Regions from separate parts of the Blautia sp. NSJ-175 genome, predicted to be linked through region 1. Evidence: riboswitches for the same ligand, from Rfam matches in the RefSeq annotation. Region 1 holds a riboswitch; each other region holds the start of a gene.
The links. Region 1 has a riboswitch for ZMP and ZTP ahead of MUB35_RS22915 (IMP cyclohydrolase). Riboswitches for the same ligand answer to the same signal wherever they lie in the genome.
Positions count from the first base shown of each region.

Region 2: another riboswitch for ZMP and ZTP. It lies ahead of MUB35_RS02310 (formate--tetrahydrofolate ligase); the one in region 1 lies ahead of MUB35_RS22915 (IMP cyclohydrolase).
Region 3: another riboswitch for ZMP and ZTP. It lies ahead of pflB (formate C-acetyltransferase); the one in region 1 lies ahead of MUB35_RS22915 (IMP cyclohydrolase).

Region 1 covers NZ_JALIFQ010000019.1:3,023-13,136, forward strand. The annotation lists gene MUB35_RS22895 (hypothetical protein) at 1-147, shown strand, start outside; gene MUB35_RS22900 (class I SAM-dependent rRNA methyltransferase) at 169-1,368, shown strand; gene MUB35_RS22905 (hypothetical protein) at 1,452-1,904, opposite strand; gene MUB35_RS22910 (hypothetical protein) at 1,912-2,082, opposite strand; ZMP/ZTP riboswitch at 2,480-2,558, shown strand; gene MUB35_RS22915 (IMP cyclohydrolase) at 2,650-3,363, shown strand; gene MUB35_RS22920 (phosphoribosylaminoimidazolecarboxamide formyltransferase) at 3,391-4,569, shown strand; gene MUB35_RS22925 (NAD(P)-dependent alcohol dehydrogenase) at 4,774-5,823, shown strand; gene MUB35_RS22930 (LacI family DNA-binding transcriptional regulator) at 6,116-7,117, shown strand; gene MUB35_RS22935 (ABC transporter substrate-binding protein) at 7,152-8,444, shown strand; gene MUB35_RS22940 (carbohydrate ABC transporter permease) at 8,517-9,419, shown strand; gene MUB35_RS22945 (carbohydrate ABC transporter permease) at 9,453-10,114, shown strand, end outside.
Region 2 covers NZ_JALIFQ010000001.1:503,237-513,350, forward strand. The annotation lists gene dltB (D-alanyl-lipoteichoic acid biosynthesis protein DltB) at 1-451, opposite strand, end outside; gene dltA (D-alanine--poly(phosphoribitol) ligase subunit DltA) at 448-1,992, opposite strand; gene MUB35_RS02305 (carbohydrate kinase family protein) at 2,363-3,331, shown strand; ZMP/ZTP riboswitch at 3,424-3,510, shown strand; gene MUB35_RS02310 (formate--tetrahydrofolate ligase) at 3,623-5,308, shown strand; gene MUB35_RS02315 (formate/nitrite transporter family protein) at 5,411-6,190, shown strand; gene MUB35_RS02320 (S8 family peptidase) at 6,321-8,063, shown strand; gene MUB35_RS02325 (ABC transporter ATP-binding protein) at 8,168-9,901, shown strand.
Region 3 covers NZ_JALIFQ010000006.1:303,993-314,106, forward strand. The annotation lists gene thiE (thiamine phosphate synthase) at 1-309, shown strand, start outside; gene MUB35_RS12240 (HAD family hydrolase) at 306-956, shown strand; gene thiD (bifunctional hydroxymethylpyrimidine kinase/phosphomethylpyrimidine kinase) at 953-1,762, shown strand; ZMP/ZTP riboswitch at 1,854-1,933, shown strand; gene pflB (formate C-acetyltransferase) at 2,026-4,278, shown strand; gene pflA (pyruvate formate-lyase-activating protein) at 4,265-5,032, shown strand; gene MUB35_RS12260 (putative manganese transporter) at 5,192-6,088, shown strand; gene MUB35_RS12265 (hypothetical protein) at 6,161-6,751, opposite strand; gene MUB35_RS12270 (cold-shock protein) at 7,074-7,274, opposite strand; gene MUB35_RS12275 (FadR/GntR family transcriptional regulator) at 7,565-8,248, opposite strand; gene MUB35_RS12280 (sodium:solute symporter family protein) at 8,515-9,975, shown strand; gene MUB35_RS12285 (C-terminal binding protein) at 9,972-10,114, shown strand, end outside.

The DNA.
Region 1 (10,114 bases):
TGGTCGGCCTGTATCATGATCGTGACAACGGCAGTTTATCTGCTCTGGAGTTTTTTACAGAATGCCTGGCAGGTGAGCTGGGTCCTATTCCCGGTAGGCGGCCTGTTCTGCGGAATCGCTTATATTGTGCTGGGACAGAAAAAATAGAGAAAATGGAGGAAGACACACATGAGTCTTGCAATTGCGACACTGAAGAAGGGGGAGGGACGTTCCCTGAAAGCGGGAGGTCCGTGGGTATATGACAATGAGATCGCCAGTATTCTGGGAAGCTTTGAGAATGGGGATATGGTGATCGTTCACGATTTTGACGGCTATCCCCTGGGCAGAGGATTTATCAATACCAACTCCAAAATCAGAATCCGTATGATGACAAGGAAGTCAGAGCAGGAAATAGATGAGGAATTTCTGAGGAAACGGGTGAGGGATGCCTGGGAATACAGGAAAAAAACAGTGGATACAAGCAGCTGCCGTGTGATCTTCGGTGAGGCGGATTTTCTGCCGGGACTTGTTGTGGATAAATTTTCTGATGTGCTGGTGGTACAGTCACTGGCGCTTGGGATTGACAGGCTGAAGGGGAAGATATTGGAACTTCTGAAGGAGGAGATGGCCCGGGACGGTGTGGTGATCCGCGGTGTTTATGAACGGAGTGACGCCAAGGTGCGAAGACAGGAAGGGATGGAGCTGGTAAAAGGATTTATCGGGGAACCCTTTGATACAAAGGTGGAGATCTGCGAGAACGGCGTGAAGTATCTGGTGGATGTGGAAGACGGACAGAAGACCGGATTTTTCCTGGACCAGAAGTACAACAGACTGGCGATCCAGAGATTATGCAGGGATGCAGAGGTGCTGGATTGTTTCACGCATACAGGGTCCTTTGCACTGAATGCAGGGATTGCAGGGGCAAAGAGCGTGCTGGGCGTGGATGCCTCAGAACTGGCTGTTGAGCAGGCAAGGGAAAATGCTGCGCTGAACGGGCTGTCAGAGACTGTAAAATTTGTGTGTGAGGATGTGTTTGAGCTGCTTCCCAGGCTGGAGGAGCAGGGGAAGAAGTTCGATGTGGTAATACTGGACCCGCCGGCGTTTACCAAATCGCGGAATTCTGTAAAGAACGCTGTGAAGGGGTATCGGGAAATCAATCTGCGGGCTATGAAGCTTGTGAAGGACGGGGGATTTTTGGCTACCTGTTCCTGTTCGCATTTTATGTCCTATGAGATGTTTACACAGACCATCGGGCAGGCGGCAAGAAATGTGCACAAAAGACTGCGGCAGGTGGAGTACCGGACACAGGCAGCGGATCATCCGATTCTTTGGGCCGCGGAGGAGTCTTATTATTTGAAATTCTATATTTTTCAGGTGTGTGAGGGATAAAAAGAAACGGACAGCAGACTATGCAGAGGGCCAGTCAGATATGGCTGGCCTGTTGGTACCGGCGCGGAGAGGCGCAGCGTGTATTAGTGGGGATTTGCTTTTGCGGTAAAGCTGTCATTTTTGATCTTTTGCTCAAAATCCGCTATGGATTCTGCTCTGGCTGCATATATAAGCCAGGTATTTAAAATGGCTGTATTTTTCTGTTCCATAATTACTTTTCGTAATTGTTCAGATACGCTGCCCAGGGAAAGCAGCAGTTCCAAAACGGCATCAGCCTTTCCTTCTGTCCTTTTTGCCTCCATCTCGTCTTTCATCAATTCTTCCAGTGCTTCACACATTGTTTTCACCTCCTTGAATTTTTCCTGATTGGCACGGACAATTAAATTCATTACCGATTTATACAGGATATTTCCTTTATGCTTTCCGTATTGCTCAAGTAAATGCTTTACGGTTTCGATTTCTTCCAGTTCATCAGTCAGGCTTTTCAGCCACAGGTTCTGGGTTTCTGACAGTTCTTTTGTCAAGATGAGCTGCATGGGTATTTTATCGCCCCTTTTCCTTTTTGATGATCAATACATCAATTTCCTTTGGCTTGGTTCCAAGCTGATGTTCATTCTCAAAAAGCAGAGTATTCGCTTCAGTCTCCAGTTCAATTTGTATCCCGGCATAAAAGGCCGGATGCCACTGCAGTACATGTGGTCTCTGTTCTTCCATGTAAAACCTCCTTTTTATTTAATTGTCACTTGCAGGAGGTTTTACACTCTTCCGAAAACCCCTGCTGATAAAGGTGATAAAAGCACGAATTTTCCGAAGGGACAGGCCGGATGGCAGTGGCCTGCTGTTATGAAATGTTCTAAGATATTCTGAATCCTGGGATGGATCCAAAATTAGATATATTTTTAGAAAATATGCTTTTTTCTATTTTAACACACCATCTGTCCTGCCGCAATAAAATTATAGTCCTATAAATCATTCTGTCCGGGGAGAGTTTATTCCCCGGGCTGATCATGGGAAGGAGCGGCTGCAGGATATGGATAACATGGGAGTGAAAGGTTTTTGATAAAAATTGTCAAAAAGCGTTGACAAGGGGAGAATTCCGTGATAATGTTTAAATTGCTTATATGACTGACGGAAGTGGAATGAACCACAGGGAGTATAAGTGTTGGAAGCCGACCGTCTGGGCAAGTATGTTCAGAGTGTGGGCTTTTTTTGTTGTTATGAAAAGTTGTCGGTTGGTCGGCAGCAGTTTATTATGGTCAAAATGAGAAGGAGAAGGAATTCATGAAAATGTTATCACTTGAAAATGAATTGAGAGAAAATGCGTACCCGGGCAGGGGAATTGTTATTGGTAAGTCTGAGGATGGAACAAAGGCAGTTACTGCATATTTTATCATGGGCAGAAGTGAGAACAGCAGAAACCGTGTGTTCGTTGAAGAGGGAGAGGGTATCCGCACCCAGGCATTTGACCCGTCTAAGCTGACTGATCCCAGCCTGATTATATATGCACCGGTACGTGTGATCGGAAATAAGACGATTGTCACCAACGGTGACCAGACAGACACTGTCTATGAAGGTATGGAAAAGGGAATCTCCTTTGAGCAGTCCCTGAGAACTCGTGAATTTGAGCCGGACGGCCCTAATTATACACCGAGAATCTCCGGTATCATGCAGGTGGAGAACGGCATATACCACTATGCCATGTCTATTTTAAAGAGCAATAACGGCAATCCTGAGAGCTGCTGCCGTTATACATTTACCTATGAAAACCCGGTTAACGGAGAGGGACATTTCATTCATACTTATATGCATGACGGCAATCCGCTGCCGAGTTTTGAGGGAGAACCGAAGCTGGTGGGAGTTCCCAATGATATCGATGCATTCACAAAAGATGTGTGGGAGAGCCTGAATGAGGACAATAAGGTATCTCTGTTTGTACGTTATATAGATATCGCAACCGGTGAGTATGAAACCAGGATCGTGAATAAAAATAAATAATAGAAAAGCATAAAGGAGAATCGGAATATGAAAGAATTAGCGTTAAAGTACGGATGTAATCCGAACCAGAAACCTTCCAGAATCTATGTGGCTGACGGCAGCGAGCTTCCGATCGAAGTTTTAAGCGGCAAGCCGGGATATATTAATTTCCTGGATGCTTTTAATGGCTGGCAGTTGGTGAAAGAGCTGAAAAAAGCCACAGGGCTTCCGGCAGCGACTTCCTTTAAACATGTGTCTCCGGCAGGCGCGGCAGTGGGACTTCCTATGACAGATGTGCTGAAAAAAATCTACTGGGTAGACGATATGGGCGAGTTATCACCGCTGGCATGTGCCTATGCGAGAGCAAGGGGCGCTGACAGAATGTCCTCCTTCGGAGATTTTATCTCCCTGTCTGATGTGTGTGATAAAGACACAGCAATGCTGATCAAGAGAGAGGTTTCCGACGGTGTTATCGCTCCCGGATATACCGATGAGGCACTGGAAATCCTGAAACAGAAAAAGAACGGCAACTACAATGTGATCAAGATCGACCCGGATTACCAGCCGGCTCCGCTGGAGCATAAAGAGGTATTCGGCATCACATTTGAACAGGGAAGACAGGAGCTTTCCATTGATGATGAGCTGCTTTCCAATATTGTGACAGAGAATAAAGAGATTCCTGCAAATGCGCTGATGGACCTGAAGATCTCTCTGATCACACTGAAATATACACAGTCAAATTCCGTCTGTTTCGTAAAAGACGGACAGGCGATCGGTATCGGCGCAGGCCAGCAGTCACGTGTACACTGTACCCGTCTGGCAGGCCAGAAGGCTGATAACTGGTGGCTGAGACAGTGCCCGAAGGTACTGGATCTGCCGTTTATCGACGGTATCCGCCGTGCTGACAGAGACAATGCCATTGATGTTTACATCGGTGAGGAATATATGGATGTTCTGGCTGACGGGGCATGGGAAAAAATCTTCAAAGAGAAACCGGAAGTGTTCACACGTGAGGAAAAACGCGCATGGCTGGACAAGCTGACAGATGTTACATTAGGTTCTGATGCTTTCTTCCCGTTCTCAGACAATATCGAGCGCGCTTACAAGAGCGGCGTAAAATACATCGCAGAGCCGGGCGGCTCCGTACGCGATGACGCAGTCATTGAGTGCTGCAATAAGTACAATATGGCGATGGCATTTACAGGCATTCGTCTGTTCCATCACTAATTGATTTCGCCTCCGCTTTGGGGCAGAGATAAGACCGGAATTTCCGGTTTTATCCCTGCCTCTTTTTTTATTATGGAAGAAATCGGAATAAAAAAATTCAAAGAAATTTGAAGGAAAAAGACATGAATTTCACTTGTGATATATACGTTTCTGACTTATAATGAAGTCACATAATGTACATTCATAAGAGGAGGAAAACAAGAGATGGAAGGCATGATGAAAGTAGCAATAATGACGGATATCCAGAAGATGGATTTTGAAGAAAGACCCATCCCCCAGCCAAAGGACGACGAGGTTTTGGTAAAGCTGGATTATGTGGGAATCTGCGGTTCTGACCTGCACTATTATGAGACAGGGGCAATCGGGGATTACGTGGTAAAACCGCCTTTCGTACTGGGCCATGAGCCGGGCGGAGTTGTAGTGGAAGTCGGTAAGGATGTTAAGCATCTGCAGGTTGGTGACCGTGTGGCACTGGAGCCGGGAAAAACCTGTGGACAGTGTGAATTCTGCAAGGAAGGCAAGTATAATCTCTGCCCGGACGTGGTATTCTTTGCAACTCCGCCGGTTGACGGTGTGTTCCAGGAATACGTTGCCCATGAGGCAAATCTCTGCTTCAAGCTGCCGGACAATGTCAGCACTCTGGAGGGCGCTCTGATCGAGCCTCTGGCAGTCGGATTCCATGCTGCGATCCAGGGAGATGCTCATCTGGGCCAGAAGGCTGTTGTCATGGGCGCAGGCTGTATCGGTCTGGTCTCCATGATGGCTTTAAAGGCCAGAGGTGTCAGCGAAGTTTATGTTGTGGACGTGATGGATAAACGTCTGGAAAAAGCCATGGAGCTGGGTGCCACAGGCGTCATCAACGGTGCAAAAGAGGATGTTGTGGCTAAGGTCAAAGAGCTGACCGGCGGCAGAGGAACCGATGTGGTGATCGAGACTGCAGGCGCGGAAGTGACCTCCAGACAGGCGATCCTTATGGCAAGAAAAGGCTCTACCATTGTGTTCGTGGGATACAGCAGGACAGGGGAAGTGACCCTGCCTATGAGCATTGCCCTTGATAAGGAGCTGACCTTTAAGACCGTATTCCGCTATCGTCATATCTATCCTATGGCAATCCAGGCAGTTGCGGACGGCAAGATCAATCTGAAAGGTATTGTGACAGATGAATTCCCGCTGGATGAAGCGGACAAGGCTATGGAGTTCTCTATGAACAACAAGGCGGATATTGTGAAAGCAGTTATTAAGATTCATGAATAAATAATTAGATAGAAGAGGAGAGCCTCACTGGCAGCGAAATGCCGGTGAGGCTTTTTCTGTGCCGGGAAATCAGGGAGGCGGGACAGAAAAAGAGGGATTTTATTAGTAAATTGAAAGAAATCATATGAAACTCATGAAACAAAAGTGAAACAAATGAAACAATATTGACATTTTACATGGCTGTTTCTATAATAAGTCTCATAAAGTTGGTTGAAAAGCACAAGGGAAGGGTAGAAAATACTGGAAAACATTGTAAAGTGCACAAAAGAGAGGTGATGTAAATGGGGCAACCATAAGAGATGTGGCGAAAAGAGCAGGAGTATCACCGGCCACTGTTTCAAGATATTTTCACGGGAAGAACATTGTGACAACAGAGGCGGCAAAGCGGATTGAGGAGGCTGTCCGGGAGCTTGCATATACACCTGTGTATAAGCAGAAAAACCCCGGTGTCATAGCTGTTCTGATTCCGAACCTGAAGCTGGCGTATTTCAGCGAGGTGCTGAGAGAGCTGCTGGAGGCCGTGCCGAGATACGGATACAGGATGGTATTTATCCCTGTTACGGAACAGGGGGAGGCATACAAACAATTTTTTAAAGAGCTGGATATTACGGGAGTTATCTATCTGGAGGAAAATGCAGACCAGGATATGCTGAATTACATAGCAGCCAAGAATATCAAGACGGTCATGTTCGGTGCGATCAGTGCTGACAAGAGATGTAAGATGATCCATATCAATGATTTGGCAGCCGCCCATGAGGGAGCCAGATATCTGCTTAACCTGCAGCACGAACAGATTTTGATCTTATCCGATTATCCGAAAAGCATCAGTTCCGGATTTCAGCGTATTACAGGATGCAAAAGAGCTTTTGAGGAATTCGGTCTGGAGTTTGATGAGAATAAGGTGAAATATGGTGAGCTGACATATGACAGCGGTTACCGGATGACTGCACAGGCCATCAGAGAAGGGATCACTTTTACGGCTGCCTTTGCTTTCAGCGATGAAGCAGCCCTGGGTGTGATCAGTGCGCTGTCTGAGGTGGGACTGAAAGTTCCGGAGGACGTATCTGTGATGGGATTTGACGGAATCAGCTTATCCAGACAGGTGACACCGAAACTGACTACCATCAGCCAGCCTATTAAAAAAATGATAGAACAGACACTGGATACGTTCCAGAATCAGAAAAAGGAAGAAAATATAGAGATCACACTGCCCTATCGGCTGGAACAGGGAGAAACCTGTGTTGTCAACCAGAAAAGTAAAGCAATATCAAAGGAAACTGTAAACAGGAAATAAAAATACGGAAAGATGAAAGGTATGGAGGTACAAAATGAAAAAAGGAATGTGTATGATGCTGACACTCTTAATGGCAGGTTCTCTGGCAGCCTGCGGAAACTCCCAGGCAGATGCAGGTAAAGACGAGGCAAAAAAGGATAACAGCTCAGAGAAGACAAAAATCTCATTTGCACTCTGGGATGAAGTGCAGAAACCGGTGTTTGATGAGATCGTAGAGAAATTCGAGACAGAAAATCCTGATATTGATGTGGAACTGCAGCTGACGCCGTGGTCACAGTATTGGACAAAGCTGGATGCAGCCATGGGCTCCGACAGTGCAGCAGATGTTTTCTGGATGAATACATATCTTCCCAAATACGCAGAGGCCGGTGTTCTGGAACCCCTGGACGAATACATTGAGAAGGATAAGGTAAATATGGATGACTATGTAAGTGTTGTAAAAGATGCTTACAATTACAATGATGTGCAATACTGTATGCCGAAGGGAATGGACACTGTACAGGTCTTCTACAACAAAGGTATTTTTGAAAAATACGGTGTGGAGGAACCACAGGCAGGGTGGACCTGGGAGGATATGAAGAATCTGGCAGGACAGTTAAAAGCTAAGATTGAAGAAGCAGGCTCCGATGAATACCCGATTTTGATGGAACTGGATCCACAGCCGTCTTTCTTTAATTTTATCAACCAGTCAGGCGGTTATGTTTTGAGTGATGATATGAAGAAAGCAGGTTTTGACCAGGAGGGAACCGTAAAAGCATATACAGATATGGTATCACTGATGGATGAAGGCCTGATGCCGGGAAGTGAAGTGCTCTCCGATACGAAGGGAACAGATCTGTTCCTGTCCCAGAAGGGGGCCATCCTTTTCATGGGCTCCTGGAAAACAGCAGTCATTGACGAAGCAAGCTTTGCAGAGCAGGTGGGAACCATTGCCATGCCCGCAAAGGAAAGCGGAAATCAGAGTGTCATCGGCGGCCTTGGATATGCAGTCAATTCCAGCAGCAAAGATAAAGATGCAGCGTGGAAACTGGTGAAATATCTGGCAGGAGAAGAGTCCAATAAGATGCAGGCAGAGGCGAAGATTGATGTCCCTGCACTGATCAGCGCACAGCAGTATTACAAAGCAGAGCATGTAGATGTAAATGTAAATGTCATATTCGATGTGGCTGAGACAGGATTCCCCTTCCCGACATCATCCAGCGTGGCAGAATGGCTTCCCACTGTAAATGAAATCTCAGCAAAGATTTTTGCAAAGGAACTGACTCCGGAAGAGGGATGTAAACAGATGCAGGAAGCAACACAGAGCGCATTGGACAGTGAATCATAAAACGGGATGGAAGTGCTGCACAGGACGAATCTGCAGCACTTCCGTTTTTAAAACGACAGGAGAGGGTGTTTGATGAAAAGACAGAAAAAGGGTTCCCTGAGGCGCCGGGAGATAATAACAGGATACCTGATGATCGCGCCGCTGATGGCAGGGGTGATCGTGTTTTTTATTGGGGCGTTTTTTCAGAACGTTTATTACAGCTTTACAAACAAGTCCAGTTTCGGAATACCTAAGTTTGTGGGCATGGAGAATTATGTGAAGCTATTCCAGGATGACGCATTTTATCAGGCGTTTATCAATACCATCCTGTATGTGGTCATCTGCGTGCCGCTGGTGGTGATACTGGCTGTGTTATTGGCTGTTCTGCTCAATTCCAAGGTAAAGGGGATCGGAGCCTTCCGGGTCTGTATCTTCCTGCCGGCCGTAACGCTGCCGGCTGCGATCGGACTCTTATGGAAGTGGCTGATGAATTATAAATTCGGTATTTTCAATGAGATACTGGGAAAATTCGGCGTGGAGCCGGTGGCCTGGCTGTCGGATTCCCGGATCGTGTTGTTTTCTATTTCCATAGTATTTATCTGGGCCAGCGTGGCATATCAGGTGATCGTGCTGCTGGCCGGACTGCAGGGGATTCCGGTATGCTACAGGGAAGCCGCTGAAATTGACGGGGCAAATGGAGTGCAGAGGTTTTTTAAGATCACACTGCCGCTGCTGTCCCCATCCATTTTCTTTGTGTGCGTCACAACAGTCATAAATGTTTTTCAGATCTTTGATTTTATCTATCTGATGATTCCCCAGGGAAGCAGCGGAACGGAGGCATCCAGGTCTCTGGTCACTTATTTCTTTGAGCAGTCCTTTGTAAAGTTCCATAAGGGCTATGGGGCGGCGATCAGCCTGATGCTGTTTCTCCTGATTCTGGCAATTACTGCGGTGCAGATGATATGCCAGAAAAAACTGGTATTCTATGATGATTGATGCGCAGCAGGACGCGGAAAGGAGAATGGAATGATGAAAAAAAGAAAATGGCCGGTGTATCTGCTGCTTATTCTGTGTGCGGTTGTGACGGTGGGTCCGTTTCTATGGATGATCTTGACTTCCTTTAAGTCATACGAGGAGAGCATTCAGATACCGCCTACGATTTTTCCGGAAGTTTTTACCGTGGGAAGTTACCGGGAAGTGGTAGATAAATTTCCGTTTTTTGATTTTTATGTGAATACGTTTTTAGTTCTTTTATTTACCATAGGGATAGAGCTGCTGATCTGCTCCATGGCCGCCTATGCGTTTGCCAGGCTGCATTTTCCGGGCAGGGATGTGATCTTTATCGTGCTTTTGGCGCTCTTAATGGTTCCGGGACAGATATTTCTGGTGCCCAATTATGACATTATGGTGAAGCTGCATCTGGCCGACACCGTGACGGCCCTGTGGCTTCCGAAGATATTCAGCGCATTCGGAACATTTATGCTGAGGGAATTCTTTAAAGGGCTTCCCAGGAGCCTGGATGAGGCGGCTATGCTGGACGGCTGCGGATTTTTCCAGATTTATTACAGAATCTTACTGCCGCTTTTAAAACCTGCGCTGTCATCTCTGGCAATACTGACTGCGATCTCCACATTCAAGGATTTGATGTGGCCGCTGATCGTGAATAACTCTATGGATAAGATGACTTTGTC
Region 2 (10,114 bases), on a different contig from region 1:
TGGAGGGAAAGAAAAGGAGGAATCCTGAAAATTCCAGGAGTGGGACCTCCAAAATGATTCCGTCGTAAATCTCTATGACCATCTGGATGCTGCGGAAACTCATATAGGAAATGCCGGTGAATCCGAATATGTTCATATGGAACAGCGGCGATAGTTTACATAATATAAGGGGCAGCAGCATGGCTGCCAGGAACAGGTAGTATTGTTTTTCATTCCTGCCGTTTTTGGCGCGGACAGCAGCGTAGCCGCACACCACCAGATAGGACCATCCGTAAAAGAGAAGCAGATAGAGGAACTGTCCGGGGCTGTGGCCGAAGACCAGTACTATGAAGACCAGGGATACGGCCAGGGTATAATGCCCCATCTTTTTTTCCATGATGCCCAGAATGACGGCAGGAATCAGGAATAAAAAGAGGCAGATAAAGAAGGAAAGCCCTTCATAAAAACTCAAAGAACTGCGCTCCCGAGGGCCTTTCTGTCAACCTTGCCATTTCCGGTCATGGGAAGCCTGTCCATGAAGATGAGTTTTTTCGGTATCATGTATTCCGGAAGGAAGGTGCGCAGACTCTCTTTCAGCATTTCCGCGTAAGTACGCTCCGGCGCCGTCATGCCGGGGCAGACCAGATAGGCACTGATGCTTTTGACACGCCCGTCTTTTATGTTGGGGAGTACGGCAGCTTTTTCTATCTGGGGGAGACGGAGAAGATTGTTCTCTATATCCTCCAGCTCGATTCTGTATCCGTGCAGCTTGATCTGCAGGTCTATGCGTCCGCAGTAATAGAGCATGCCGTCTTTCAGATATCCTTTGTCCCCTGTGCGGTATCCCTGCGCGGGGATTCCGTCTTCCATGTATGTGAAAAAGTGCTTTTCTGTCTGCATTGTGTTTTGATAATAGCCGGGGCTTACGGTATTGCCCAGTATAATGATTTCCCCTTTCTCTCCATCGGGGAGTATGCTGCCGTCGGGACTGCAGATCTGCAGTGTGGTGCCGGGTTTTGGCCTGCCCACAGGCAGAGGGGAAGTGCCGGCAGCCAGTTCAGGTGTGATTTCCACCTGAGTGACAGCCACGGTGGACTCCGTGGGACCGTAGGTGTTCATGACTTTTGCAGAGGGGAAACGCTCCAGAAGCCTGCGGGCTGTCCGGTTGGCAAGGGTTTCCCCGCAGAACAGAAACAGGCCAAGGTTTGGCAGAGCGGTCTGTGCAAAAGCCGGGTCTGACAGGCATACATCGGCAAAGGATGGTGTGGAAACCATAATTGCGGCATCCGATCGTTTCAGGGATTCCAGCAGTTTCTGGTAATCCTTCTGCACATCCTTTGTCAGACACCAGAGAGTTCCGCCCACCGCAAGGCATGTATACAGATCCATTACGGACAGATCAAAGGAAAAGGGGGCCTGATTCAGGAATACCTTTCCCTTTTTGGCATTGGTGGAGGTTCCCAGGGTGATGGACCAGTCCAGGAAATTGCTGAGATTCCTTTCCGTGATCGTGACGCCCTTTGGGGTTCCTGTGCTTCCGGAAGTAAATATGATATAAAAGATATCATCCCCGGAAACCGGTTCGGGTACGGTATCGCCCATGCTGTTATCCATGCCGGACAAATCTGTATGTACGATGACATCAATATCCTGCAGGGAAAGGATTCGTTTATCCCTGCAGTCTGCATGGAGAGGAGAGAGGGAGAGAAGAATCGGGGAATCCAGGGCATCCAGGATCATTTCCACCCGGGAGTCCGGCACTGAGGTGTCAATGGGGCAGTAAGCCCTGCCTGATTTGACACAGGCCAGAAATGCCGCAGGCATCAGGGGATGTTTGTGGCCGTATACAGCTATGGGGGCATAGTTCTGTCCGCATTGCTGCTCAATATGACGGGCCAGACGCTCAGAATATAACTCCAGCTCTCCGTAAGTAACAGACTGTCCGTCGCAGCAGATGGCTGTTCTTTCCGGGCAGATGGAGGCATATTCCCATATTTGGTTCAATATATTCATAAAATTCACCTCAATTTCGACGTTTTTCTTACCTTCTTAATTACACCATAGAATTTAAAAGAATTAGCAGGCTCAATTTTAAAGAAATTCTAAAGAAAACCTTTCGATTCATTAAGAATAATTCGTAACTATTCAGCCAGCTGAATCGTTACGGGTATTCGCCTATTAAAAATCGCTTCGCGATGGGGCGAATACCTGCCGCCACTACTCTTTTGCACGGTCAGCGCAGTAAATGCGCAGACCTGACTGAACAGTTACAATAATTCTACATATAATGTATTTTTTATGAATAATTGTGCCGCGGTACTTGCGTAAAGCAGGCAAAACGAATATAATTCACAGTAGAATAAAACGGACAAGGAGAACATATATGAACAAGAATTTTGACGTTATCGCGCTTGGTGAGCTTTTGATCGACTTTACGGAAAACGGAGTGAGCGGACAGGGCAACCCCATTTTTGAGGCAAATCCCGGCGGAGCGCCGTGTAATGTGCTGGCTATGCTCAATAATCTTGGAAAAAAGACATCTTTTCTGGGAGTTGTGGGCAAAGACCAGTTCGGTACATCCCTGAGAAATACGCTGAACAGCCTGGGAATCGATACCAGTCATTTGTATGAGGATCAGGAAGTCCACACAACACTGGCGTTTGTCCATACTTTTGAGGATGGGGACAGGGACTTTGCGTTTTACAGAAATCCCGGTGCGGACATGATGCTGAGCGTTGACCAGATAGACGAAGAATACATAAAATCAGCCAGAGCCTTTCATTTCGGCACCCTGTCCATGACCCATGAGGGTGTGCGCCGGGCGACTGCAAAGGCTATTGATATTGCTAGAGAAGCGGGACTTCTCATCTCTTTTGACCCGAACCTGCGCCCTCCGCTGTGGAGCAGCATGGAGCTTGCAAAAGAACAGATCGCATACGGTCTTTCAAAATGTGACCTCCTGAAGATTTCCGAGGAAGAGCTGGAATTCATGACCGGGACGAAAGATGTGAAGGAAGGCGCCCATATGCTGCTATCCCGGTATCCGAATCTGAAGCTGATGAACGTGACCATGGGAAAAGAGGGAAGCACAGCGTTCCATGAGGGCAGGGAAGTATTCCACGCACCGTTCCTGCAGGAGAATACTATTGAGACAACAGGAGCAGGCGATACCTTCGGTGCATGCGCACTGAATTATGTGCTGGAGCACGGAATTGAGGGTCTTACAGAGGACCAGCTCTATGAAATGCTGGAATTCTCCAACGGAGCTTCCTCTCTTATCACTACAAAGAAAGGGGCACTCCGTGTTATGCCCAAAAAAGAAGAAGTATTAACGTTTATCGCCGGAAAATAGAGTAAAATTGTCGAAATGTTGTTGTGAATTTTTAATATAATACAGCATTGACAGTAATCGGAAATTGTGATAAATTATAGACATAACAAAATAATAGTTTTGATTTCTGACGGATTACAATGTGGAGCACCACAGTGAAATCAAAATGTAAGTGAGAGCCGACCGTCTGGGCAACGTTTGTAATTGTGTAATTGACAAATGTTGCCCTTTTTTTTCAAAAGCATTCATATGCAGACATCGGCGGAATCATGCAGAAAACAAGACTATTGCCATGAAAAGGAGGGTATTAACATGGGATTCAAAACAGACATCGAAATCGCACAGGAGTGCACAATGGAGCCAATTACCAAGATTGCAGAAAAAGCAGGTATTGATGATAAATATCTGGAGCAGTACGGTAAGTACAAAGCTAAAATTGACTACAATCTGTTAAAAGAATCTGATAAACCGAACGGAAAACTGGTTCTGGTTACAGCTATCAACCCGACACCTGCCGGAGAAGGAAAGACAACCACAACCGTAGGTCTGGCTGATGGCCTTCAGAAATTAGGTAAAAATGTAATGGTAGCGCTCCGTGAGCCATCCCTGGGACCGGTATTCGGTGTAAAGGGCGGTGCTGCAGGCGGCGGTTATGCACAGGTAGTTCCAATGGAAGATATCAACCTGCATTTTACAGGTGACTTCCACGCAATCGGTGCGGCAAACAATCTGCTGGCAGCAATGCTGGATAATCATATTTATCAGGGCAACGACCTGAACATTGACCCAAGAAAGATTACCTGGAGAAGATGTGTTGACATGAATGACCGCCAGCTTCGTTTCGTAGTTGATGGTCTGGGCGGAAAGACAAACGGCTGTCCGAGAGAAGACGGATACGATATCACAGTTGCTTCCGAGATCATGGCTGTTCTGTGTCTGGCAAAAGACATTACAGACCTGAAGGAAAGACTGGGAAGAATCATCGTTGGTTATACATATGGTAAGGTTTCCGAGCAGAAACCTGTTACAGCTCATGACTTACATGCAGAAGGTGCTATGTGCGCACTGCTGAAAGACGCTCTGAAACCGAACCTGGTTCAGACTCTGGAGCATGTACCAGCAATCGTTCACGGCGGACCATTCGCTAATATCGCTCACGGATGTAACTCTGTGATCGCTACCAAGATGGCACTGAAATTAGGCGATTATGCTATCACAGAAGCAGGATTCGGTGCTGACTTAGGCGCAGAGAAATTCCTGGATATCAAATGCCGTATGGCTGGCCTGACACCGAGCGCAGTTGTTATCGTAGCTACTGTACGTGCCCTGAAATACAACGGCGGCGTGCCGAAAGCAGAACTGAACAACGAGAACCTGGAAGCACTGGAAAAAGGTCTCCCGAACTTACTGAAACATGTAAGCAATATCACAAACGTTTACAAACTGCCGTGTGTTGTTGCAATCAACGCATTCCCGACAGATACCAAGGCAGAGCTTGACCTGGTAGAAGCAAAATGTAAAGAACTGGGCGTTAATGTTGCACTTTCCGAAGTTTGGGCAAAAGGCGGCGAAGGCGGCGTTGCACTGGCTAAAGAAGTGGTACGTCTTGTGGAAGAACCGAATGACTTTACTTTCTCCTATGAACTGGAAGGAAGCATTGAGGACAAGTTAAACCAGATCGTTCAGAAGATCTACGGCGGCAAGAAAGCTGTTCTGACTGCAAATGCGCAGAAACAGGCTGCTCAGTTAGAAGCTCTTGGATATGGAAACTGCCCGATCTGTGTGGCTAAGACACAGTACAGCCTGACAGATGACCAGACAAAACTGGGCGCACCGAAAGACTTTGAAGTAACAGTTCGTAACCTGAAGATTTCCGCAGGTGCCGGCTTCATTGTTGCTCTTACCGGAGAGATCATGACCATGCCCGGTCTGCCGAAAGTTCCGGCTGCAGAGAGAATCGATGTTGACGAGACAGGAAAGATTTCCGGTCTGTTCTAAGCAAAATTCATATTGAAAACTAAATATAGGACAATTCAGGTACGGTTAAGCCGTACCTGAATTTTGTATACATAATTTAGCTAAAGAAGCGGGGGAAAATGTATGTATTTTGATGAATTCAATGCAGTCTGCAACGCGGCAAAAGGAAAGATAAACTTCATGGAGAACAATACCTTCGGATATATGGTATCTTCCATCACCGCAGGGCTTTTCATTGCCTTTGGAAGTTTTGTGACATTTACGCTGGGAACACCTCTGAATGCAGCAGGGTCACCAATGCTGAAAGCAGTGCAGGCTTTTGCATTTGCCGCAGCTTTGAGCCTTGTTATCATGGCGGGTGCCGAGCTGTTTACAGGCAACAATATGGTTCTCGGAAGTGCATCTTTCAATGGATGTATTCCCTGGGGCAAGACGGTCAAAGCATGGATATTGTGTTATGTGGGGAATATTCTCGGCTCTTTGCTGGGTGTAGCAGGATTCCAGCTCACCGGAGTGCCGAAAGGTGATATAGGTGCTTATTTCGCACAGGTAGCAGCTGCAAAGATGTCACTGACACCGGTACAGCTTCTGGTAAGGGGTATTTTCTGTAATATCCTGGTTTGTCTGGCTGTATGGTGCGCATTAAAGATGAAATCTGAATCAGGAAAGCTGATCATGGTATTCTGGTGTATCTTCGTATTTATGATTTGCGGATTTGAGCACAGCGTTGCCAATATGAGTATTCTGGCAGTTGGGCTTTTGAACGCAGGTGATGCGGCAGTCAGCATAGGAGGTTATTTCTACAACCTGTTATTCGTGACGATCGGAAATATGATAGGCGGTGTGTTCTTTGTGGCAGGCCCGTATCATGTTATGACCAAGACGAAATCACTTCAGGGTTAAATGTGATTCGGTCAGCGTAAGCCTGTTTGACCAAATATATGACAGCAGCCGAAATCTGTTTTATAAAAGACAGATTTCGGCTGCTTTTTTTGCATATAATGGAGAGATACAGCAAAAATCAGGAGTTGCCATGCAGGATCAGAAGCTGGAAAATCTTCTGAATCTGGCTCTGGATGCCACACCCCGGGAGAGGGAGAGATCTCTTGTGCTGGATGTGGGATTTGAGCCGGAGGAGCGGAGATGGGATTTGATCGTAAAATATTCAGGAAGTCTGCAGGGGGCACTGAATCCGGAGATTCGGGCAGTGGAACTGCTGGGTGGTTTTGCCATTCTCTCCGTGCCGGAAAGCCAGATTCAGGGTCTTACGGACTATCCTCAGATAGAGTTCATAGAAATGCCCAAAAGATTGTTTTTCGCAGTGGAGCAGGGGCGCGCTGCTTCCTGCATCAATCCGGTGCAGAGCGGATTTTCACCTCTCGGGCAGCCGCTTTTCGGTGCAGGCGTGCTTGTGGGCTGTGTGGATTCAGGGGTGGATTATGCACACCCGGATTTCCGCAATGAGGACGGAAGCAGCCGTATTCTGAGGCTGTGGGATCAGACTGTGCCCGGCAGCCCGCCCCAGGGCTATGTCATCGGAACCGAGTATACCAAGGAGCAGATCGATGAAGCGCTTCGCAGACCCGCGTCATCGGAGCGGTATTCTGTAGTCCCAAGCCGTGATCTGAGCGGACACGGCACCGGTGTTCTCGGTATCGCGGCCGGCAGCGGAAGGGCTTCCGGAGGACTTCACAGGGGTGTGGCTTCAGAGAGTCAGATCATTGTTGTGAAGCTGGGAACACCGCAGGAAGAGGGATTTCCCAGGACGACAGAGCTGATGCAGGGGGTTGACTACTGTATCCGTCAGTCCATTGCCATGGGGATGCCCCTTGCTCTGAATTTAAGCTTCGGAAATAATTACGGTTCCCACAGCGGTGAATCACTTATTGAGGCGTATCTGGACAATGTATCCAGTCTGGGACGGACCGTGATCTGCGTGGGAACGGGAAATGAGGGGAATAAGGCTGTGCACACCTCAGGAATCCTGGCACAGGGAGAGAGTCAGGTGGTTCCGCTTCAGATCGGCGGTTATGAGACGGGAATGAATCTGCAGATATGGAAGCAGTATGTGGACCGGATGGATATCTCCCTGCAGCATCCAAACGGACAGGTGGCAGGCCCGTTTCAGGAGATATTGGGGCCTCAGCGATTTAATCTGGGGACTACGCAGATTCTCATATACTACGGAAAACCAAGTCCTTTCAGCCTGTCGCAGGAGATTTTCATCGATTTTATCCCCCAGAACACCTATGTGGACAGCGGTGTGTGGAAAGTCAATCTGATTCCGGGAAGAATTGTGGATGGAAGGTACAATCTGTGGATGCCCGGGGGTGCTGCTCTGAACGAGGGGACACGTTTTCTGTTTCCTGTGCCGGAAATCACCCTTACCATTCCCTCCACGGCAGGGCGGGTAATCTCTGTGGGGGCCTATAATTCCAGATATCAGGCCTACGCGGATTTTTCCGGACGGGGGTTTACCAGAGTTACCAATATGGTAAAGCCGGACATAGCGGCTCCGGGCGTGGATATTACAACTGCTTCTCCAAACGGCGGATATACATCCAGAACGGGAACTTCCTTTGCCACGCCTTTTGTTACAGGCTCGGCAGCCCTTTTGATGGAGTGGGGAATCGTGAGAGGGAATGATCCCTTTCTCTATGGGGAGAAAGTAAAGGCGTATTTCCGCAGGGGTGCGCGTCATCTGCTGGGAGGGCCTTATCCAAATAACCAGACCGGGTATGGGGCGCTGTGCGTGCGGGACAGCTTTCCCATATAAAAGTTTGTTAAACAGGACATTGCCAAAAGCAGTGTCCTGTTTTATACTGGGATTATGATGCTAACCCACAACGACAAGAAGAAGAAAAGGAGAGACAAAAAGAGATGGGAAAAACACTGAAAAGACTGGTCAGCTATTATAAGCCCTATAAGGGTTTGTTTTTTTCTGACTTGTTTTTTGCTATTTTAGGAGCGGGGATCACCCTTGTGATACCGCTGATCGTACGCTATATTACCAGCACGGTGGTGAATCAGCCTGTGCAGGAAGCCACCGATCTGATCGTAAAGCTGGGAATCTTCATGGTGGCGCTGGTGCTGGTTGAGGCGTTCTGTAATTTTTATATTGCCTATTACGGGCATATCATGGGAGCAAGGATTGAGCGGGATATGAGGAATGAGATTTTCGGACATTACCAGAAGCTGTCTTTTGCCTTCTATGACAACCAGAAGGTGGGGCATCTGTTGTCCAGAATCACCTCTGACCTGTTTGATATCAGTGAACTGCTTCACCACGGGCCGGAGGATCTGGTGATCTCTATTATTAAATTTATCGGCGCGTTTATCATTCTCATGTTTATCAATACAAAGCTTGCGCTGTCAGCGTTTCTGTTTGTGCCGTTTCTTCTGGTCTATGCGTTTATTTACAACAGGAAAATGAAGTCAGCATTCAGAGAGAACAGAGCCAGGATCGCAGATATCAATACACAGATTGAGGACAGCCTTTCCGGAATCCGTGTGGTGAAATCCTTTGCCAACGAAAAGGAAGAAATGAAAAAATTCCAGAGGGGCAATGAGCGCTTTGTGGATTCCAAGAAGTGCAGCTATAAGTACATGGGTACTTACAATTCCGGTATGGGCGCATTTACAACCCTGATCACTATAACAGTGCTGCTGGTCGGTGCATTTTTTATGACCAGGGGGAAAATGCCTGTGGAGGATCTGGTGACAGTGCTTCTCTACATCAATAACTTTACAGACCCGGTGAAAAAGCTAATCACCTTTACAGAACAGTTCCAGAACGGATACAGCGGATATTCCCGGTTTCTGGAGATCATGGCGATCGCGCCGGATATCAAGGATGTGCCGGACGCGGTGGAGTTTGGAGATGTGAAGGGAGAAATTGCTTTTCGCGATGTTTCCTTCCGCTATGAGGAGAGCCAGGAGGAAGTGTTAAGCCATGTGGATCTGACCGTGAAGGCCGGGGAATATGTGGCCCTTGTGGGAAGCTCAGGTGCGGGTAAGACAACTCTTTGCAGCCTCATTCCCCGATTCTATGATGTGAGCAGCGGAAGCGTATGCCTGGACGGCACGGATGTGAGAAAGATCAAGCTGCAGAGTCTCAGGAACCATATAGGTATTGTACAGCAGGACGTGTATCTGTTTGCCGGGACAGTGATGGAGAACATCCGGTATGGAAAGCCGGACGCCACGGACGAAGAAGTGCTTCGCGCTGCCAAAGCAGCCAATGCCCATGAATTTATTATGGGACTGGAGGATGGCTATGACACGAATATTGGACAGAGGGGCGTAAAACTCTCAGGGGGTCAGAAACAGAGGCTGTCTATTGCCAGGGTGTTCCTGAAGAACCCGCCCATATTGATCTTCGATGAGGCCACATCCGCCCTTGACAATGAAAGCGAGAAGATCGTGCAGCAGTCCCTGGAGAGCCTGGCAAAGGACAGGACTACATTTGTCATTGCCCACAGACTGTCCACCATCCGCAAAGCCCAGAGAATCCTTGTACTGACAGATGACGGAATCGCAGAGGAGGGGACTCATGAGGAGCTGATGCAGAGGGATGGTCTCTACAGCAGCCTTTATAAACTGTCCTTTGTATAGAAAAAGAAATATTTTTTTGGTTTAATGTGTTAAAACGTTGATTTTGTCTGGTGGAAAATGGTATAATCTTAAGTATCCGAAATTGAGTATGACTGTGAAGCGCAGTCTGAAATATGTTCAGGAGAGCTGACTGTCCGGCCGGGACTGCGCATTTACTGCGCCGGCCGTACATAAGAGCAGCGGCATCAGGTATCACCCTGTTACAGAGTGGTC
Region 3 (10,114 bases), on a different contig from region 1:
GCAAGAACCGTGGAGCAGGCTTTGCAGGCTGAAAAAATGGGCGCGGATTATCTGGGAGTCGGCGCGGTATTTTCTACCTCTACAAAAGAGGATGCAGATGTGATATCCCGGGAAACACTGCAGGAAATCTGCCGGGCTGTATCCATTCCCGTTGTGGCTATCGGAGGGATCAAGAAAGAGAATCTGATGCAGCTTGCCGGAAGCGGTGCCGCCGGAGTGTCTGTCATATCCGGTATCTACGGACAGCCGGATATCAGAAAAGCCTGTGAGGAGCTGCTGGCTCTGGCGAAGGAGATGACAGAAAAATGAGAGAAATAAAAGGGGCTGTCTTCGATGCGGACGGTACGCTGTTCGACTCTATGGGGCTGTGGGACCGGGCAGGGGAAATCTATCTGAGGCGGAAAGGAATCAGACCCGGGGAGGATACGAAGGAGCAGCTGGAGACCATGACCATGGAGGAATCCGCAGAGTATTTCCGCAGCAGTTACGGGATCCGCCTGGAACGCGATGAGATCATTGACGAATTCAACAGGATGATATATGACTGTTATGAAAAAGTGATTCGGATAAAACCGGGCGTTCTGCAGGTACTGGAGGATTTAAAGAGCCGTAATGTCAGAATGTGCATTGCCACATCTACGGACAGACCTCTGATCGAGGCAGCTCTTAAAAATAATGGGATTGATGGATATTTTACCGGCCTTCTCACCTGTACAGAGGCCGGAGCAGGCAAAAGAAATCCGCGCATTTATGAGCTGGCGATGGGGATTTTAGGTACAAAAAAAGAAGAAACTCTGGTGTTTGAAGATGCATATTTTGCCGCAGAGACAGCAAAAAAATCCGGGTTTACAGTGGCAGTTATACGCGATTTTTATTCGGAAAAGGACAGAGAAAAACTGTTGAAACTGGCAGATATTTATCTTGAAAGCTGGGAAGAATGGGGGAAAAACAGATGAAAAAGGTATTGACGATCGCCGGTTCGGACTGCAGCGGAGGAGCCGGGATACAGGCGGATATTAAGACAATAACCGTTCACAAAATGTACGCCATGAGTGTGATCACAGCTCTCACGGCACAGAATACAACAGGCGTATACGGCATCCGGGAAACAGATGCGGAGTTTGTGGCAAAACAGATGGACTGTGTTTTTACGGATATTCGTCCGGATGCAGTAAAAATCGGTATGATACCCAATGAAAAGATTATTCGTGTGATTGCAGAAAAGCTGAGAACATACCAGGTACAGGATGTAGTTTTAGACCCGGTCATGATTTCCACAAGCGGCAGCAGACTCATGTCCAAAGATGCGCAGGAAGCTCTGAAAGAAGAGCTTTTTCCTCTGGCAGCAGTGGTGACACCAAATCTTATGGAGGCGGAGGCACTCTGCGGATTTTCTGTCAGTACACCGTGTGAGATGGAGCGGGCAGCAGAAAAAATAGCGTGTTACGGTTCCGGCGCTGTCCTTTTAAAAGGCGGACATCTGGCAGATGGAGCTGATGACCTGCTGTATGAGAAAGGAAAATACATCTGGTTCTCTTCAAAGAGGATAGAAAATCCAAATACACACGGAACAGGATGTACACTTTCCTCGGCTATTGCCTGCAATCTTGCCGCCGGATACGCCCTGGAAAGAGCAATTAAGAACGCAAAAAATTATCTGACCGGTGCGCTGCAGGATGGACTTGATCTGGGTGCGGGCAGCGGTCCTTTGAACCACATGTACAGATTACCGCCTTTTGCAAATGGCTATCCATTCCGGTAATAAGTAATCTTTTCTGCAGCAATGTATACTAAAAAGAACATAAAAGTTCTATTCCTTTTATTGACAATTCTTAAAAAAATGCTTTATACTACAAGTGTTATATGACTGGCGGAAGTGGAATGAACCACAGGGAGTATAACGTTGATTTAGCCGACCGTCTGGGCAGAAGCTGTCTGGATAGGACCGGCTTTTTTTAATGAGTCCGGTCACATTACAGTACAGTTTCCGACACAATTATTGTCTTAGAAGGAGGACTTGCAAAGATGAATAACTTCAAACAATGGGATGGATTTAAAGGTAGAATCTGGAAGGAAGAAGTCAACACACGTGACTTTATCCAGCACAACTACGCGCCGTATGAAGGAAACCAGGACTTCCTGGAAGGACCCACAGAAGCTACGGAAAAACTCTGGTCTGCACTTTCAAAACTGCAGAAAGAGGAGCGTGCAAAAGGCGGCGTTCTGGATATGGATACGGAAACCGTATCCTCACTGACTTCCCATGGGCCGGGCTATATCAGTGAAGAATTAAAAGACCTGGAAAAGGTAGTGGGGCTGCAGACCGACAAACCGCTGAAAAGGGCATTTATGCCTTACGGTGGTATCAAAATGGCGGAAGATTCCTGCACATCCAATGGCTACACACCGGCTCCGGAACTTCATAAAATCTTTACAGAATATCACAAAACGCATAATCAGGGTGTTTTCGATGCGTACACACCGGAGATGAAAAAAGCCCGTCATAACAAGATTATCACAGGACTTCCGGATACCTACGGCCGCGGCCGTATTGTAGGTGACTACAGAAGAGTGGCACTTTACGGTATTGATTTCCTGATGGAAAAGAAAAAAGAAGATTACGATAACTGCGGCTGCGGTATCATGACAGATGAGATCATCCGTCAGAGAGAGGAAATCACCATGCAGTACCGCGCTCTGGCCGATATGAAGAAAATGGCTCAAAGCTATGGATACAATATCTCCAAACCGGCCGAGAATGCCAAAGAAGCAGTCCAGTGGCTGTATTTCGGCTATCTGGCAGCCATCAAGACACAGAACGGCGCTGCCATGAGCGTGGGCCGTGTGGGAACCTTCCTGGATATCTATATTCAGAGGGATCTGGAAAATGGCATGCTGACAGAGAAAGAGGCACAGGAACTGGTTGACCATTTTATCATGAAACTGAGAATGGTTAAATTTGCCCGCGTTCCTTCTTACAACCAGCTCTTCTCCGGCGACCCGGTCTGGGCTACCGTGGAGGTGGCAGGTATGGGACAGGACGGCCGTTCCATGGTGACAAAGACGGACTACAGAATCCTTCACACACTGGAGAATATGGGACCTGCGCCGGAACCGAACCTGACGGTCCTCTACTCATCCAGGCTGCCTGAAAACTTCAAGAAATATGCTGCTTATATCTCTGTGGAGACCAGTTCCATCCAGTATGAGAATGATGATGTGATGCGCCCTGTATGGGGAGATGATTACTCCATCTGCTGCTGTGTATCAGCTACACAGACAGGAAAAGAGATGCAGTTCTTCGGTGCCCGGGCAAACCTGGCAAAATGCCTCTTATACGCTGTCAACGGCGGTTTGGATGAGAAGTCAAGAGTGCAGGTTGGACCGGAATACAAACCGATCACCTCCGAATATCTGGAATATGATGAGCTGATCCGCAAATATGAGATCATGATGGACTGGCTGGCAGGACTCTATGTAAATACTCTGAACCTGATCCAGTACATGCATGACAAGTATTACTATGAAGCAGCGGAGATGGCACTGATCGATACCGATGTCCGCAGAACCTTTGCAACAGGAATCGCAGGATTTTCCCATGTGGTGGATTCCCTGTCTGCTGTAAAGTATGCCAAGGTGAAGGTGATACGCGATGAGGAAGGCGTGGCTGTGGATTTCGAGACAGAAGGAGACTTTCCGCGCTACGGAAATGATGATGACCGGGCGGATGATATTGCAGTCTGGCTGCTCCACACATTCCTTGAGAAGCTGAAAAAATACCCCACCTACCGCAATTCCGAGCCCACAACCTCAATCCTGACCATCACATCCAATGTGGTTTACGGCAAGGCTACTGGCGCTCTTCCGGACGGCAGAAAAGCAGGAGAACCCCTTTCACCGGGAGCTAATCCAAGCTACGGTGCTGAGAAAAACGGTCTTCTGGCTTCCTTAAACTCTGTTGCCAAGCTTCCGTATGAGTGGGCACTTGACGGAATTTCCAACACACAGACCATCAATCCGGGCGCCATCGGACATTCCGAGGAGGAGAGGATCAACAATCTGGTCCACATACTGGACGGATACTTTGACCAGGGCGCACACCACTTAAATGTAAATGTGTTTGGCATAGAGAAGCTGGTGGATGCCATGGAACATCCGGAAAAAGAGGAATACGCCAACTTTACCATCCGTGTATCCGGTTATGCGGTGAAATTCATTGACCTGACACGCGAGCAGCAGCTTGATGTGATTGCCCGCTCCGCACATGAGCGCATTTAGTTTGAGAAAAGGCTCCATCCATTCCATAGAAAGCTTCGGTTCCGTGGATGGACCGGGTGTCCGGTTTGTGATCTTTTTGCAGGGGTGCAAAATGCGCTGCCAGTTCTGCCACAATCCGGATACCTGGAGCACCAGTTCCATGGATATGATGTCAGCAGATGAGCTTTTAGGGCAGGCACTGCGCTATAAAGCATACTGGGGAGACAAGGGCGGAATCACTGTCAGCGGCGGGGAACCGCTGCTGCAGATGGATTTCCTGCTGGAGCTTTTTACCAAGGCAAAGGAGAATGGCGTGCATACGGTTCTGGATACATCCGGGAATCCGTTTTCCAGGCACGAGCCGTTTTTCCATAAATTCAACCGCCTTATGGAAGTCACGGATTTACTGCTTCTTGACATAAAAGAGATCGACAGCAAAAAGCATAAGATCCTGACAGGATGCAGCAACGAAAATATCCTGGATATGGCCGGATATCTGGCAGAGATCCGGAAGCCTGTATGGATTCGCCATGTTCTTGTGCCGGAGCGGAACGATTATGACGAAGACCTGATACGGCTGGACGCGTTTGTTAAAAGCCTGGGCAATGTACAGCGTTTTGAGGTACTGCCGTATCACACACTGGGGATTTTCAAATGGCAGGATATGCGTATTCCCTACCCCCTGCAGGGAATCGAACCGCCCACAAAAGAGCGGGTGGAGAATGCAAACAGACTGCTTCATACAAGTGAATATACAGGTTATCAAAACGCATAAAAAGAGCGGCAGCGGAAAGACACGGGATTTCTGCTGCCGCTGCCTGTTTTTAGGTATATCTGTAAAATATAGTAATCCGGCGTTGAGTTTGTCCCGGTTTTATGCTATGATTAGAAACTGGCACAGTGATGAACTCTGATGCGGAAGGGAGCTGTATGAATGGTACTTGACGTGATTTTGGATGCTTTGCTGGATACGGCGAAGCTGATTCCTTTCCTTTTCCTGACTTATCTGGTCATGGAATACCTGGAACATAAGACAAAAAATAAATCGAAACAGATTATGCGAAAGTCGGGACATTTTGGTCCCCTTATAGGCGGCATTGTGGGGGCGTTTCCCCAGTGCGGATTTTCCGCTGCCGCTGCCAGTCTTTACTCCGGCGGGGTTATATCCGCAGGAACACTGCTGGCTATCTTTCTCTCCACTTCAGATGAGATGCTGCCCATCTTTATCTCCGAATCCGTGGCTGCAGGCACAATCCTGCGTATTCTGGGACTGAAGATCGTACTGGGAGCTGTCTCGGGATTTGCCATTGACATATTATGGCGGTTCGGCGGCAGGAAGAGAAGAGAGCGGGAAGAATACAGACATATACACAGGGACCACCATGAAAAAGAGATCCATGATCTGTGTGAATCCGAACACTGCCACTGTGAGAACGGCAGTATCATCAAATCTGCTTTTCTCCACACCCTGCAGATCACGGTTTTCATATTCCTGGTTTCCCTGGGGATCGGTTTCTGCGTGGAGCTGGTGGGCAGCCATAATATCGGTTACTTTATCAGCAGCAAACCCATGATCGGTGTGTTACTGGCTGCACTGGTGGGCCTTATTCCCAACTGCGCCTCCTCTGTGGTCATCACACAGCTCTACCTGACAGGAATCCTGGGAGCAGGACAGATGATGGCAGGACTTCTGGTGGGAGCCGGAGTGGGCGTTCTGGTGCTTTGCAGAACGAACAAAGGAATGAAAGAGAATCTGGGACTCATTGGAATCCTTTATGGGACAGGTGTGTTCTGGGGGATTCTCATAGAGATGCTGGGAATTGTATTATAATGAAAAAGGCGAGCAGTAAAAAGCTGACATTTCTGTATGAGATGCCAGCTTTTTTTGTGTCCATAAGATTTCCTATATCACCTGTATCCGGAAGGCAGTGGTCTGAGGCGGAATACTGGCCGTCTGGAAATTGGCATGGTTGATCCTGACCATCTGCCCGGGGCGGAGCGCCCGAAGGCTGATGGGATTTCCAAACCGGTTCAGAATAACAGTATCGTCCGTGACTGTGAACCGGATCTGGCTGTTGATATCATTGGGATTTCCCGTAAAGAGGAACCTGTTTCTCAGGTCAATGGAAGCAATCCGTCCATCCGTGGTATTGGTCTGCGGGCGGGGATTTCTCCTGACAAGAAGGAGAAACGCATTGGCCTGGGGCGGGATACTTCGCGTCATCCGTGAGGAAAATACGGCATTTATCCACATACCCTGCCGAAGCTGACAGGCGTCAACACGCTGTCCGAACATATTCAGAATCACAGTGTTTCTGCCTATATTCAGACGTAAGGTCTGTATGGAAGTGGTCTGATTTGCCTCGGGAACGGCATAGGAGATAAGGATATGACCGATCGAATTATTAAAACAGAATACCTCTTCAATCAATGCATTATCTATGCGCATAATATTGCCCTGCTGAATGATTGTACCGCGGGGGTCATTGTTCATAATATGTGTACCTGAACATTATTTGTTGGTTTATTATATGCAGATCGTTTGATATTGTTATTGCATAAAAGTTTGGATAGGGGATGGAAAATACGGATGGGGGAGTTTTGGAAAATAAGAATTTTGTCAGCAGAAAATTTATATATAAATGAATCGTGAAATTCAGTTAATTTAGGTTGAGCCAGCAAGGAATACAAAATAAACCCCGCCGACTTAGCTGTAACATCAATCATAGCTCTGACTAATTGATATACAGATTACGAATACCTGCTGTTGTGGATCACAGCCAGGTATTCATAAGACAGTGCAGTGATATTCTGGTTTAAGCAGCACACACATTAACGGCCTGCATGCCGCGGTTTCCTCTGGTCAAATCATAAGTCACGGCCTGGCCGTCCTCAAGAGATTTGTAACCGTCACAATTAATTCCTGAGAAATGTACGAACACATCAGATCCGTCTTCCCCTGTAATAAATCCGAAACCTTTTTCTGAGTTAAACCATTTTACTGTACCTTTATTCATGAAAGATACCTCCTAATTTTTATATGCATTTTACAAAACAAAAAACGCATATAACAGTAAATCATGAATAAAAGAATGACTTACGGATATATGCGAAATCAAGGCTTTATCAAAACACTTATTACAGATTAACATAGAAAATGGGGAATGTCAAGCAGAAAATGAAATGTCTTTACCAATATTTTCGTCATGTATTTATACCATGTGGTTTCAGGTGCCGCTGTTCACAATGCTGTGTATCGCAGCTTGTGAACAGTTATGCCGCTGCGATACACAGCGGAGAAGACTCTTTATGTGAAAGTCTGGATGTGATAATCCAGAAATCTTTCCGCCATAGTATAATCTCTTTTTTTTATGGCATTTAGAATCATTTCATGTTCCTGATAAATAGAATCTACCTTTGCACTGTCTTTTCCGTTAGACGTAAGCCTCTGTATGATGGTTTCCAGATGATTGACGGCAAGAGCAGAGATGGCATTAAAAATGGAAATAAAAAAAGGATTTCCGGATAAACAAACGATAGCCTTATGAAAATCAATATCTTTTAAAGTCCTTTCATGGACAGAGGATGAATCGGCATAGGCAGATAATTTTTCATCCAGAGAAAGGATTTCCTCTTCGGAAGAGGAAGCGATCACGCTTTTGACTGCCCCAAGTTCTATCCATTTACGAAATTCCATGAATTCATCAAGAGCTCCATCATTCAATATGAGCATAATAGAAAGTACATCTGTCAGGGAACTTTCCGCGTTATTTACAATATAATTTCCCTCCCCATGGCGTTTCTCTACAATCCCGATCATTTCCATTGCCCGAAGGGCTTCACGGACAGATGTTCTGCTCAGATGAAAGAGAGTGGTCATATTTCGTTCAGAGGGAAGTTTATCCCCGCATTTTAATTCACCGTTTGCAAGCATTTTCTGTAATTCACTGATAATTATCTGATAACCTTTCGGTTCTGATTCTTTTTCCATTTGTTTTCCTCCGACCATTTAACGTAAGATGGCATGAAATACCATTTACCTAATAAAATATCATTTTATAAGAAAAAAATCAATGGTGTTGTGGGAGGGATTGTAAATAATATACAAAAAATACGTGCCAAAAATCTGCATATTTTACAAATAGAGAAAATGATATCTGAAAATTATTGACAACTGGTCGTACCAGTGTATAATGTACTTAATAACTGGTATGACCAGTTCGCGCGCGGGGCTGGTGAACGGAAGGAGGTATTCCTTTGAGTGGTTTGGATATCGGTATTATTGTTTTTTATATGGCAGGTATGCTCTTTATAGGTATATATTCCGGTAAAAAACAGCAGGATTCAGATGATTATTTTGTGGCAGGCAGAAAAGCAGGTGTGTTTTCCATTACATGTCTGTGGCTTTCTTCCTGGATAGGAGGTGCTTCTATTGTGGGGACTGCCGAGAGAGCGTATTCCATGGGGATAACGGCAGTCTGGTATGTGGTTGTCATTGCAGTCAGTCTTGTGATTTTTGCGTTTACGTTTACAGGAACCATAAAAAGGCTGAGTACAAAATTGAACTTACTGACATATCCGGATTTTATTGAAAGCAGATACGATTCCAAAACGAGAATGGTGGCAACCATCTGTACAATTCTGGGTATGATCGGGTTTGTGGCGAGTCAGTTTCTGGCAGGAGGGAGTACATTAAGTGCGCTGACAGGATGGGACACAAAGGTTTCATTGATCGTAGTTGCAGCAGTGATCACATTTTATACTGCTTTCGGGGGTCTCCTTGCGGTCACCTACACGGATTGGGTACAGACCGTAATCTTACTTCTGGGTATTGTGATCCTCGGGGTTCCGCTCAGCATTATGCATATGGACGGCGGTATATCAGCGATTCAGTCATTGCCGGATTCCTATATGAATCTCGGAGCATGGGGGTGGCCAAGTATCATCGCACTGGGATTAACGACCTTGTTTTCCTTCTATACAAATATGGATGGATATACCCGGTGTATAGCGGCAAAAGATGTGAAGACATCCAGAAGAGGCTCTCTGCTGGCTGCTGCGGGAATTTTCATCATTGCGGTGTCAGCCACCTTTTTAGGACTGAGTACAAAGGTTATTATGCCTGATCTGCCGGATAGCAGAAATGCGCTGTCTTATTTGATCATCCATATATTTCCCCAGGGACTGCGGGGAATTGTAGTGGTAGGAATTATAGCTGCCATAATGTCTTCAGCAGATATTTTAATGCTGACAGCATCTACAAATCTAACGAAGGATATCTATCAAAGATATATCAACCGGGATGTGACGGATAAAAAAATAAGACATTTAAGTACGTGCTGTTCCTTTGGAATAGGATTTGTGGCATTACTTTTTGCAATGTACCGGCAGGATATTATTGATGTTTTGTTTATTGCACTGACGATTAATTCTGCCGGATTATTTCTTCCAACCGTTCTCGGAGTGTGCTGGAAGAAAGCGAACAGCAGCGCAGCTTTTTATTCGGCGGCCTGTTCTTTGGCAGTCGTACTATTTTGGTTTTTGGGCAATGCCCTTAAGTGGGGGAAAATTTTTGAGACAGACAGTTTCTGGCCCGGGCTTGCGGTGTCAGCGCTGCTCTTTTTCCCGATCAGTATTTGGGGCAGACAGACACCGGAAGAGAAAGCAAAACTGAAAGTATTTCAATCAGCAGGAAAACAAGGAGGTAAAGAAGAATGAAAGTTGTATTTACAGTATTTCCAGAAACAAAAGACAGAGATTTACAGACAGAGATCAACTGCCTGCCCCCGGATGCGGAAATATTGAGGGCAGTGTATGAACCGGAACATTTAGATGCTTATTATGAGATTTTAAGCCA